Regions from separate parts of the Gordonia sp. IITR100 genome, predicted to be linked through region 1. Evidence: predicted binding sites of a transcription regulator. Region 1 holds the regulator's gene; each other region holds the start of a gene.

Region 1 (3,280 bases):
GCGACCTCGACAGCGGTCCGCTGCGTTCGGTCGCCGACAAGCTGACCGGTGTGCTGGCCGCCGAAGGTCTCGTGGCCTTCGGTGCGGCGGGTGACGAGTTCGATCCCGAACTCCACGAAGCCGTGCAGCACGACGGCACCGGGGCACATCCGGTGATCGGATCGGTGTACCGATGCGGCTACCGCCTGGGCGAGAAGGTGATCCGCACCGCGATGGTGACGGTCACCGATCCCGCTCCCGCGGGCGACGCGCCCGGTGCACAATAGAACGACCGTCGCTCGATCCTGAGTGGGCGAACTCACCACTGATCCCTGAGGTGCGAGGAGCGCAAGCGACGAGCCACGAAGGGCGACGAACCCTTCGTGGCTCGCTTCGCTCGCACCTCAGGGAGCAGGTGGTCGGCTCGCACCTCAGGGAGCAGGTGGTCGGCTCGCACCTCAGGAGCAGGTGGTCGGCTCGCACCCCAGGGAGAGGGTGGCCCCAACTGAAACATCAATCCAGACAACAGAACTCAAGGAGGTGACGTCTGGTGGCACCACAACGTGAGTGGTTAGAACACGACTTCTACAAGGACCTGGGCGTTGCTTCTGACGCTTCGGCTGAAGAGATCAAGAAGGCCTACCGCAAGCTCGCGCGCGAGCTGCATCCTGATGCGAATCCGGGTGACAGCGCGGCCGAAGAGCGCTTCAAGCGGGTGTCCGAAGCCCACAGCGTCCTCGGCGATGCCGAGAAGCGCAAGGAATACGACGAGACACGCGCCATGTTCGCCGGCGGACGATTCCGCGGCGGCGGCAACGGCTTCCCGGGTGGCTTCCCCGGCGGCGGAACCACCTACACCACCGGCGGCGGTGGCGACTTCGACCTCGGCGATCTGTTCGGCGGGGCGCAGACCGGGGGCGGCGGTGGCGGTTTTGGCGACATCTTCGACGGCCTGTTCAACCGCGGCGGCGGAACGCAACGTACTTCGACGGCGAGCCGGCCGCGTCGTGGCAAGGACCTCGAGACCGAGACGACGCTCTCGTTCTCCGACGCCGCGCTCGGCACGACCGTCCCCCTGCGGGTGACCAGTCCGTCGCCCTGCACCACCTGCCACGGCTCAGGCGCCAAGCCCGGGACCAGTCCGCGGGTGTGCGCGAACTGCAACGGTTCCGGGTTCGTGAGCCGCAACCAGGGCGCGTTCGGATTCAGCGAGCCCTGCCAGGACTGCCAGGGCACCGGGTCGCGGATCGACGACCCGTGCACCGATTGCGACGGCAGCGGCGTGAAGGTCCGGGCGCGCACCATCAACGTCCGGATCCCCGCCGGCGTCGAGGACGGTCAACGCATCCGGCTCGCCGGGCAGGGCGAGGCCGGTCGTCGTGGCGCCCCGTCGGGTGACCTCTACGTCGTCGTGCACGTGACCCCGCACAAGCAGTTCACCCGCAGCGGCAACGACCTTCGAGTGCAGCTGCCGGTGCGGATTTCCGAACTCGTTCTCGGAGCGACGGTCTCGGTTCCGACCCTGGAGGGTTCGGTCGGGGTGAAGATCCCGCCGAACACCACCGACGGCCGCACGCTGCGCGTGCGCGGTCGTGGGGTGCCCAAGCGCTCCGGCGGGGCGGGCGACCTGCTCGTCACCGTCAAGGTCGCGGTTCCGAACAAGCTCGACGAGGCCGCGGTCGAGGCGATGCGCGCCTACGACCAGGCCGAGCGGGCAAGCGGTTTCGACCCGCGGGCGGACTGGGGGCGATGAGTGATGGCCGGTGCGAGCAACTTCGACGGTGATGGCGCGACCTTCCTGATCTCGGTGGCCGCCGAACTCGCCGGCATGCACGCCCAGACCCTGCGGACCTATGACCGCCTGGGTCTGGTCACCCCGCAACGGACGAGTGGCGGTGGTCGCCGCTACTCGTCCCGCGACGTCGAACTCCTGCGCGAGATCCAGCGTCTCTCGCAGGAGGAAGGCGTCAACCTCGCGGGCATCAAACGCATCATCGACCTGAGCAATCAGGTCGAGGCGCTCCAGCACCGCGTGCGCGAGCTGACCGACGAGGTGCAAGCGTCGCGGACCCGCCGCGGCGGCGAACTCGTCCCGGTGCCGCGCACCAACGCCCTGGTCGTCTGGCAGCCGCGACGCAAACGCACCACCGACTGACGTGGTTTCGACGCGAGCCCACGGACGTGCGTAACGTTGAGCGTATGGCTTCTGAACCCGTCACCACCGTCGACTCCGGCCCGCACAAGGTCTCGCGCCGGGTCGTCGTGAACGCCCCGGCCGCCGATGTGTTCGCGCTCGTGTCGAATCCGCATCGGCATCCGGAGCTCGACGGTTCCGGCACGGTCCGCGACACCCCTGTGGACGGGCCCGAGACGCTGACCCGTGGGGCGCGTTTCAGCGTCGGGATGAAGCAGTACGGCGTGCCGTACAAGATCACCTCGACCGTCACCGACTTCGAACCCGGTCGGGTCGTCGAATGGCAGCACCCGATGGGGCACCGCTGGCGGTGGGAACTCGAGTCGACGTCACCGACCACGACCGCGGTCACCGAGACCTTCGACTACTCGACGCTCCGGGTACCGAAGATCATGGAACTCATCGGCTACGACAAGAAGAACGGCAAGGGGATCGAGGGCACCCTGCGGGCCCTCGCGGCCCGGTTCGCCTGAGCCGGACCGCCGATGGACTCCGCCACCGGTACGTCGACCGAGTCCGACGCCTCGGATGAACCCGTCGTCGTCCTCGGTGTCGTCGCCGCGCCGGGCCAGGCGATCGGCCTGGCGCGCAAACTCGTCGACGACAACCTCTCCGACCATGTCCAGACGAACTTCCCGGGCGCACGCTGGCAGGTCGAACTCGTCGAGGCCGGACTCGTGCAACCGCCCGCGGGTGATGCCGAGATCGTGGATGCAACGAGAGACCTACTGCTCGAACGCGAGTGGGATCTGGTGGTCTGTCTGACCGACCTGCCGCTGCACGTCGGCAAACGCCCGGTGGTGGCGCACGCCAACGCGGTCCACGGAGTGGCGGTGCTCTCGGTGCCCGCCCTCGGCGCGACCGGGGTGCGGCAGCGGACGCGCGGGATCATCACCGGGCTGGTCGGCCAGCTCCTCGGTGCCGACGCCGACGACCTCCGCGAACACCAGAAGTCGCCGACGCGATCGGCGCTGCGCCACCGTGTCCGTCAACTCGGGACCGACGTCGAGGACGAGGGCACCGCGTTCACCGCCCGCGTGCTGACGGGCAATCTGCGTCTGCTCACGGGCATGGTGCGGGCCAATCGGCCGTGGCGGCTCGCACTCG
Region 2 (3,280 bases), on a different contig from region 1:
GCGCTTTCGGGTCGACGCCGAGCTGCTCGGCGTGCGCCCGCACGTACGACAGTGCGATCTGCGCCGACTCCTTCATCACGTCGCCGAGCTGGCCGGTCAACTTCAGACCCGGCTCACCCTCGGTGGCGTTCACCTCGATGAACAGGACGTCGCCGCCCATGCCCGTGACCGCGAGACCGGTTGCGACACCGGGGACCGCCGTCCGCTCCGCCGATTCCGGCGTGAAGCGCGGACGCCCCAGGTAGTCGCGCAGATCGGGCTCGTCGATGATGACGGGCGCCGTCGCGGTTCCCCCGTCTCCCGATTCGACCGCGAGGTTGGTCGCGGCCTTGCGAAGCGCCTTCGCCAGCAGCCGTTCGAACTGCCGCACACCGGGTTCGCGGGTGTAGTTGGCCGCGATCTCCCGCAGCGCCGCATCGGTGACGGTCACCTCGTCGGGTGTCAGCGCCGCCCGCTCCGCCTGCCGGGGCAGCAGGTAATCGCGGGCGATGGCGACCTTGTCGTCCTCGGTGTACCCGTCGAGCGTGACCAGCTCCATACGGTCGAGCAGGGCCGACGGGATGTTCTCGATGACGTTGGCGGTCGCGAGGAACAGCACATCGGACAGGTCGAGATCGAGATCGAGGTAGTGATCGCGGAAGGTGTGGTTCTGCGCGGGGTCGAGGACCTCGAGCAGCGCGGCGGCCGGGTCGCCCCGGTAGTCCGAGCCCACCTTGTCGATCTCGTCCAGCAGCACAACGGGATTCATCGATCCCGCCTCACCGATCGCCCGTACGATCCGGCCGGGCAGCGCGCCGACGTAGGTACGCCGGTGGCCGCGGATCTCCGACTCGTCGCGCACACCGCCGAGGGCGACGCGCACGAACTTGCGGCCCAGCGCCCGGGCGACGCTCTCACCGAGCGATGTCTTGCCGACCCCGGGAGGACCGGCGAGCACCATCACGGCGCCCGACCCGCGTCCGCCGACGACCTGCAGGCCGCGTTCGGCGCGACGAGCACGCACCGCGAGATATTCGACGATGCGGTCCTTCACGTCGTCGAGGCCGTGGTGGTCGGCGTCGAGGATCTCGCGCGCGCCCTTGACGTCGGTCGAGTCTTCGGTCCGGGTGTTCCACGGCAGGTCGAGGACGGTGTCGAGCCAGGTGCGGATCCATCCGGTCTCCGGCGACTGGTCGCTGGCACGCTCGAGCTTGCCCACCTCGCGGAGCGCGGCCTCGCGCACCTTCTCGGGCAGGTCGGCTTCCTCGACGCGGCCGCGGTAGTCGTCGGCGCCCTCGGGTTCGTCCTCGCCGAGCTCCTTGCGGATGGCGGCGAGCTGCTGGCGAAGCAGGAATTCCTTCTGCTGCTTGTCCATGCCCGCGCGGACGTCCTCGGCGATCTTCTCGGTCACCTCGGACTCGGCCAGATGATCGCCGGTCCACTCGATGAGCAGCCGCAACCGCGCCGCGGTCACCGGCGTCTCGAGCAGCTCACGCTTCTGTTCGTCGGACAGCCACGACGCATAGCCCGAGGTGTCGGCGAGATCCGCCGGATCGGACATCTTGTTGACGGCGTCGATGAGCTGCCATGCCTCGCGGCGCTGCAGCATCGCCAGCACGAGCTTCTTGTACTCGCCGGCGAGTTCACGTTCTTCGTCGGTGGCGTCAACGGCGTCGACCTCGGTCACCTCGACCCACAGCGCCGCACCGTGACCGGGTGTCCCGGTCCCGATCTGCGCGCGCTGCTCACCCTTGACGACGGCTGCCATGCCGCCGCCCGGGATACGGCCGACCTGCACGATCGACGCGATGACACCGTAGGTCGGATACCGGTCGTCCAGACGTGGGGCGACCAGCAGTTTCCCGGTCTCGCTCGCCCGGGCGGCGTCGACCGTGGCCTGTGCGGCATCGTCGAGCGGAATGGGCACGACCATGCCGGGCAGGACGACGACGTCGGGAACGAAGAGAACCGGCAGTGAATATGTCTGCGACATGAAACCTCCAGAGTTAAGTCTGACCGACTCAACCAAGGTGGCAGGAATCTTGTTCCCGGGCGATTTATGCCAGGAGCGAACGGGGTGCGGCCGACAGTTCACGAGAGTGGTCAAGGCTGATGCAAGGGTTGCGCAGTGTCCCGAGCGGTACCATCTCCAGACTCCCAGACAGCGACCAACCGCAACGACACTCAAGCACAGAGCAGTAACGGGTGACTTGCGATGCAACTATGGAGACCACCGCCCGAGATGCTCAACGCTGCCGCACGCCTGGCGTCCGAACCGCCTGACGTCCGATAACCTCTGACACGTCTACCGGACGCCCAGGCTCTGTATTGAACCATCGGCCGAAATGCAGCTGAGACACTGGACCGTCCACAAACCGCGAGAGTTGAGGACAGATGAAAGCGATTGCTTTCAAAGGGAACAAGGGCGGGTTCGACTGGGCGCTCCTCGAGGGGGACCATCGCGCTAATGCAACAATCATCGAGCGCAGCAAGTCGCCTGCGCCAGTTGATGAGCGTGAAGCTCAACTAGCGTGGATCTTCCGAGAGGTTGAAGAACTACTACGTTTACACACACCCTCACGCGCAGCGATCCTCAGGGTCGGTGGCGGGACCTTCAGCGACTCGCTTAGTCAACGAATCGAAGTCGACGGCGTAATACTAGCCACCCTAGGATCAATGCGAATTCCAACCCAGGCAATCAAAAGCGTCTCTCTAGCTAAGCGGTTCAACGTCAAGAAGGACGAACTGGACGCACTTTTGGACACATTCCCTTGCATCGACGGTCTACCGAAAACCCACCGAGAGATCGTCGCACTTGGCCTGTCTCAACTCTCCTCGGAACTGTGACACAGTTCGAGAGAGAAAGACTGCTCGGGCAAGGACACTTCGGCAAGGTTTATCTCGAATACGACAAAGGCCTCGGCGACTATTGTGCAGTAAAGTACCTTGCGGAGTACAATTTTTTAGTCACAGAGCATGCCGAAGCCCAAGCAATGCGCCTTGGAAAGCACAATAATGTTGTTGAGATCTTCTCAACTGACCTCATCGAGGACGTACCGGTGATCCGCATGGAATACCTGCCGCAAGGCAGTGTGGCCGCCAAGTACGGTCGAGAACCGGCACCCGTGCTCGACACACTGCTGATTGTGGAGGCGGCGTGTCGAGGGGTTGAGCACATCCACTCGGTTGGACTACTCCACCGGGATATCAAACCTGCAAACCTCCTCCTCGATGATAAATACGTGGCGAAAGTCAGCGATTTCGGCTTGGCCTGTCGCGCAGGAGAAATCGAAGAAACCCC
Region 3 (3,280 bases), on a different contig from region 1:
ATTGCGCGAACAGATGTGCAGAGTGCGGGATGTGTGCTGGATTCCGTTACCGATCCCGCACTGCGGATGTCAGCGGATCCCTGCGCCGCCGGCCACTTCTAGTCCTGCGGAGGTCCGGGCAGGGGGAGCGCAGACACCACGGCAGGGCGTAACGCGACGGGAACGACGTACCTGTCGCCCTCGAGCGTCAGCCAGCCTTCGTCGATGTACAACTCGAGCCGACGATGGATTGCTTCGACGAAGAACTCGCTGAGTCCGAGCTTGGGGACCCAGGCGTCGATCTCGGCGATACTCAGCGGTGAATCGCCGAGTCCGCTGACGACCACGCCGATCACCGACGACGAGAAGTCGATGTCGGGGTTGTATTCCCGAGGAAAGCCGGACCGAACCCATGCGATGAGTCCCACCCGCAGCACGTCGATCCGGGGCTCTTCCCGCCACAGATGGGCGGCTCGCCCGGGACGTGCGCTCGAGGTGTTGGCTTCGACGATATCGAGGGCCTGGGCAAACTCCCACAGGTCATGCAACGACGCGACGTTGCTCATGCTCTTGACGTGAGCGGGGAAGTCGATGTCGAGCCGGCGGGCGAGGTCGCGGGCATCGGCCGGTTTGAGCCACCGACTCTGCGTGGTGGGGCGGTGCGGACCCAGCCAGTCCAACAGCTCGGTGACCCGCCGGAGGGGCCGCGTTTCCAGGAGGGCACCGCGCTCGGTGGCCTCGTCGACTTCCTCGATGGTTGTGGTCTGGAACTCGAGCCCGGCGGCAAGTGCGAACTGCTCGGCGGCGTAGGCCGATACGGATTCGGTGCCGAGCCACATGCCGGTCTCCATCAGGTAACGGCGCATCGTCTCGATCGCGATGGCGAGCGGTTTGGCGTCCTGCCCTTGATTCGAATCGATGTGGTTGAGCATCGACACCATGGCATCGACGTCGTCGGCAGTCCAGGAGAGCGGATCGAAACCGGGGTTCACCTGCTCAATGGCGTCGAGCACGATGAACGCGTACGCCCCGATGTGGGTGACCGCCTCCTCGTCGTCCGGGAAGACTTCGGCGCGGAGCCACGACTCGAATGCTTTGGGAGCTAGGTGTCGCGTTGCTGAACCGAAGAGCGGTACCACGTTTGAGTGGTTGCCGTTGCCGGACTCGTTTTTGCGCTTACGTTGGGCGCGGCGCTTCTTCTTGTCGCGTGAAAGCTGTGACATCAGGCTCAAGAATAGGCGCCCGACTTGTGCGTCGTTCAATACTGCGGATCGGTTTGTCGCGTTCCGGAGAGTCTGTGGCGTCGGGTTCCGAGCCTGGACGGCTGGAGGGCGGCGAATCGCCAGCCCGACATCCTGGAGCAAGTGGGCTATGTCACAAAAACTTCCGCCTTGAGCGGAATGCACTCAACTCTGTTGGCGTTGTAGACCGCGTATGGCTCATACTTGAGCCTGTTGGACTTAAGAGAAAGGTGCACGCGAGTGGACAGCTTCACCCCCACCACCAAGACGCAGCAAGCATTGAGTTCTGCTGTGCAGGCGGCGGCCAGTGCTGGCAACCCCGACGTGCGACCGGCCCACATCCTCGTGGCACTGCTCGATCAGTCCGACGGCATAGCGTCGCCGCTGCTCAAAGCGGTGGGCGTGGACCCGTCGAGCGTTCGTGCGCAGGCCCAGGCTCTGGTCGATCGCATGCCGACGGTGTCCGGCGCCAGCTCGACGCCTCAACTATCCCGCGAATCGATCGCGGCCGTCACCGCAGCTCAGCAGCTGGCCGGTGAACTCGACGACGAGTACGTCTCGACCGAGCACGTCGTCGTCGGCCTGGCGACCGGTGATTCCGACGTCGCCAAACTGCTGCACAACCTCGGTGCGACTCCGCAGGCCCTGCGCGAGGCGTTCGTCGCCGTGCGCGGCAGCGCACGGGTCACCTCCGAGGATCCCGAATCGACCTACCAGGCTCTCGAGAAGTACTCGACCGACCTGACCGCGGCCGCCCGGGAGGGCAAGCTCGACCCGGTCATCGGCCGCGACACCGAGATCCGGCGCGTCGTGCAGGTGCTCAGCCGGCGGACCAAGAACAACCCGGTCCTCATCGGTGAGCCCGGCGTCGGCAAGACCGCCATCGTCGAAGGTCTCGCGCAGCGCATCGTCGCCGGCGACGTGCCGGAGTCGTTGCGCAACAAGACCGTCATCTCCCTCGACATGGGTTCGATGGTCGCCGGTGCGAAGTACCGCGGCGAGTTCGAGGAGCGACTCAAGGCCGTGCTCGACGAGATCAAGGGTTCGGCCGGACAGGTCATCACCTTCATCGACGAGCTGCACACGATCGTCGGAGCCGGTGCGACAGGCGATTCCGCGATGGACGCCGGCAACATGATCAAGCCGATGCTCGCCCGTGGCGAGCTGCGGCTGGTCGGTGCCACCACCCTCGAGGAGTACCGCAAGTACATCGAGAAGGACGCCGCACTCGAGCGACGCTTCCAGCAGGTGTACGTCGGCGAGCCGTCGGTCGAAGACGCCATCGGCATCCTCCGCGGCCTGAAGGACCGGTACGAGGTGCACCACGGCGTGCGCATCACCGACTCCGCATTGGTCGCTGCCGCATCGCTTTCCGATCGCTACATCACCTCGCGGTTCCTGCCCGACAAGGCCATCGACCTCGTCGACGAGGCCGCGTCGCGGTTGCGGATGGAGATCGACTCGCGCCCCGTCGAGATCGACGAGGTCGAGCGGATCGTCCGCCGTCTCGAGGTCGAAGAGGTCGCCTTGCAGAAGGAGACCGACGCGGCGTCGAAGGAGCGGCTCGAGAAGCTGCGCGCCGAACTGGCCGACCAGAAGGAGAAGCTCAACGAGCTCTCCGCCCGGTGGCAGTCGGAGAAGACCGCGATCGACGCGGTCCGAGACCTCAAGGAGGAGCTGGAAAGGCTTCGCGGCGAGGCTGATCGCGCCGAGCGCGACGGTGATCTCGGACGCGCCGCCGAGCTGCGGTACGGCCGTGTCCCCGGACTGGAGAAGGAGCTCGAGGCCGCGATCGAGAAGACCGGCACGGATCCGTCGCAGGACGTGATGCTGCAGGAGGAGGTCGGACCCGACGACGTGGCCCAGGTCGTGTCGGCGTGGACCGGAATCCCGGCCGGACGCATGCTCGAAGGCGAGACCGCCAAGCTGCTGCGCATGGAAGAGGAACTGGGACATCGGGTCATCGGTCAGAAGGATGCGGTGCAGGCGGTGTCCGACGCGGTGCGTCGTGCCCGCGCGGGCGTCGCGGATCCGAACCGGCCGCTCGGCTCGTTCATGTT

What was found. The regulator HspR, encoded in region 1, represses chaperone genes until heat shock. The targets are predictions, from matches to a motif close to ANNTGAGTNNNNNNNACTCANNT.
Region 2: lon (endopeptidase La) is a predicted target of HspR. The motif match lies at 1,984-2,006, and genes of this name have one in related genera.
Region 3: clpB (ATP-dependent chaperone ClpB) is a predicted target of HspR. The motif match lies at 1,369-1,391, and genes of this name have one in related genera.

The regions. Positions count from the first base shown of each region.
Region 1 is NZ_MVKV01000018.1:3,633-6,912, forward strand. Features, by position in the region: gene grpE (nucleotide exchange factor GrpE) at 1-266, shown strand, start outside; gene dnaJ (molecular chaperone DnaJ) at 530-1,732, shown strand; gene B1818_RS19655 (heat shock protein transcriptional repressor HspR) at 1,736-2,134, shown strand; gene B1818_RS19660 (SRPBCC family protein) at 2,179-2,646, shown strand; gene B1818_RS19665 (hypothetical protein) at 2,659-3,280, shown strand, end outside.
Region 2 is NZ_MVKV01000023.1:1,439-4,718, forward strand. Features, by position in the region: gene lon (endopeptidase La) at 1-1,972, opposite strand, end outside; gene B1818_RS24050 (hypothetical protein) at 2,374-2,826, shown strand; gene B1818_RS21775 (serine/threonine-protein kinase) at 2,823-3,280, shown strand, end outside.
Region 3 is NZ_MVKV01000005.1:159,429-162,708, reverse strand. Features, by position in the region: gene B1818_RS10655 (hypothetical protein) at 99-1,202, opposite strand; gene clpB (ATP-dependent chaperone ClpB) at 1,461-3,280, shown strand, end outside.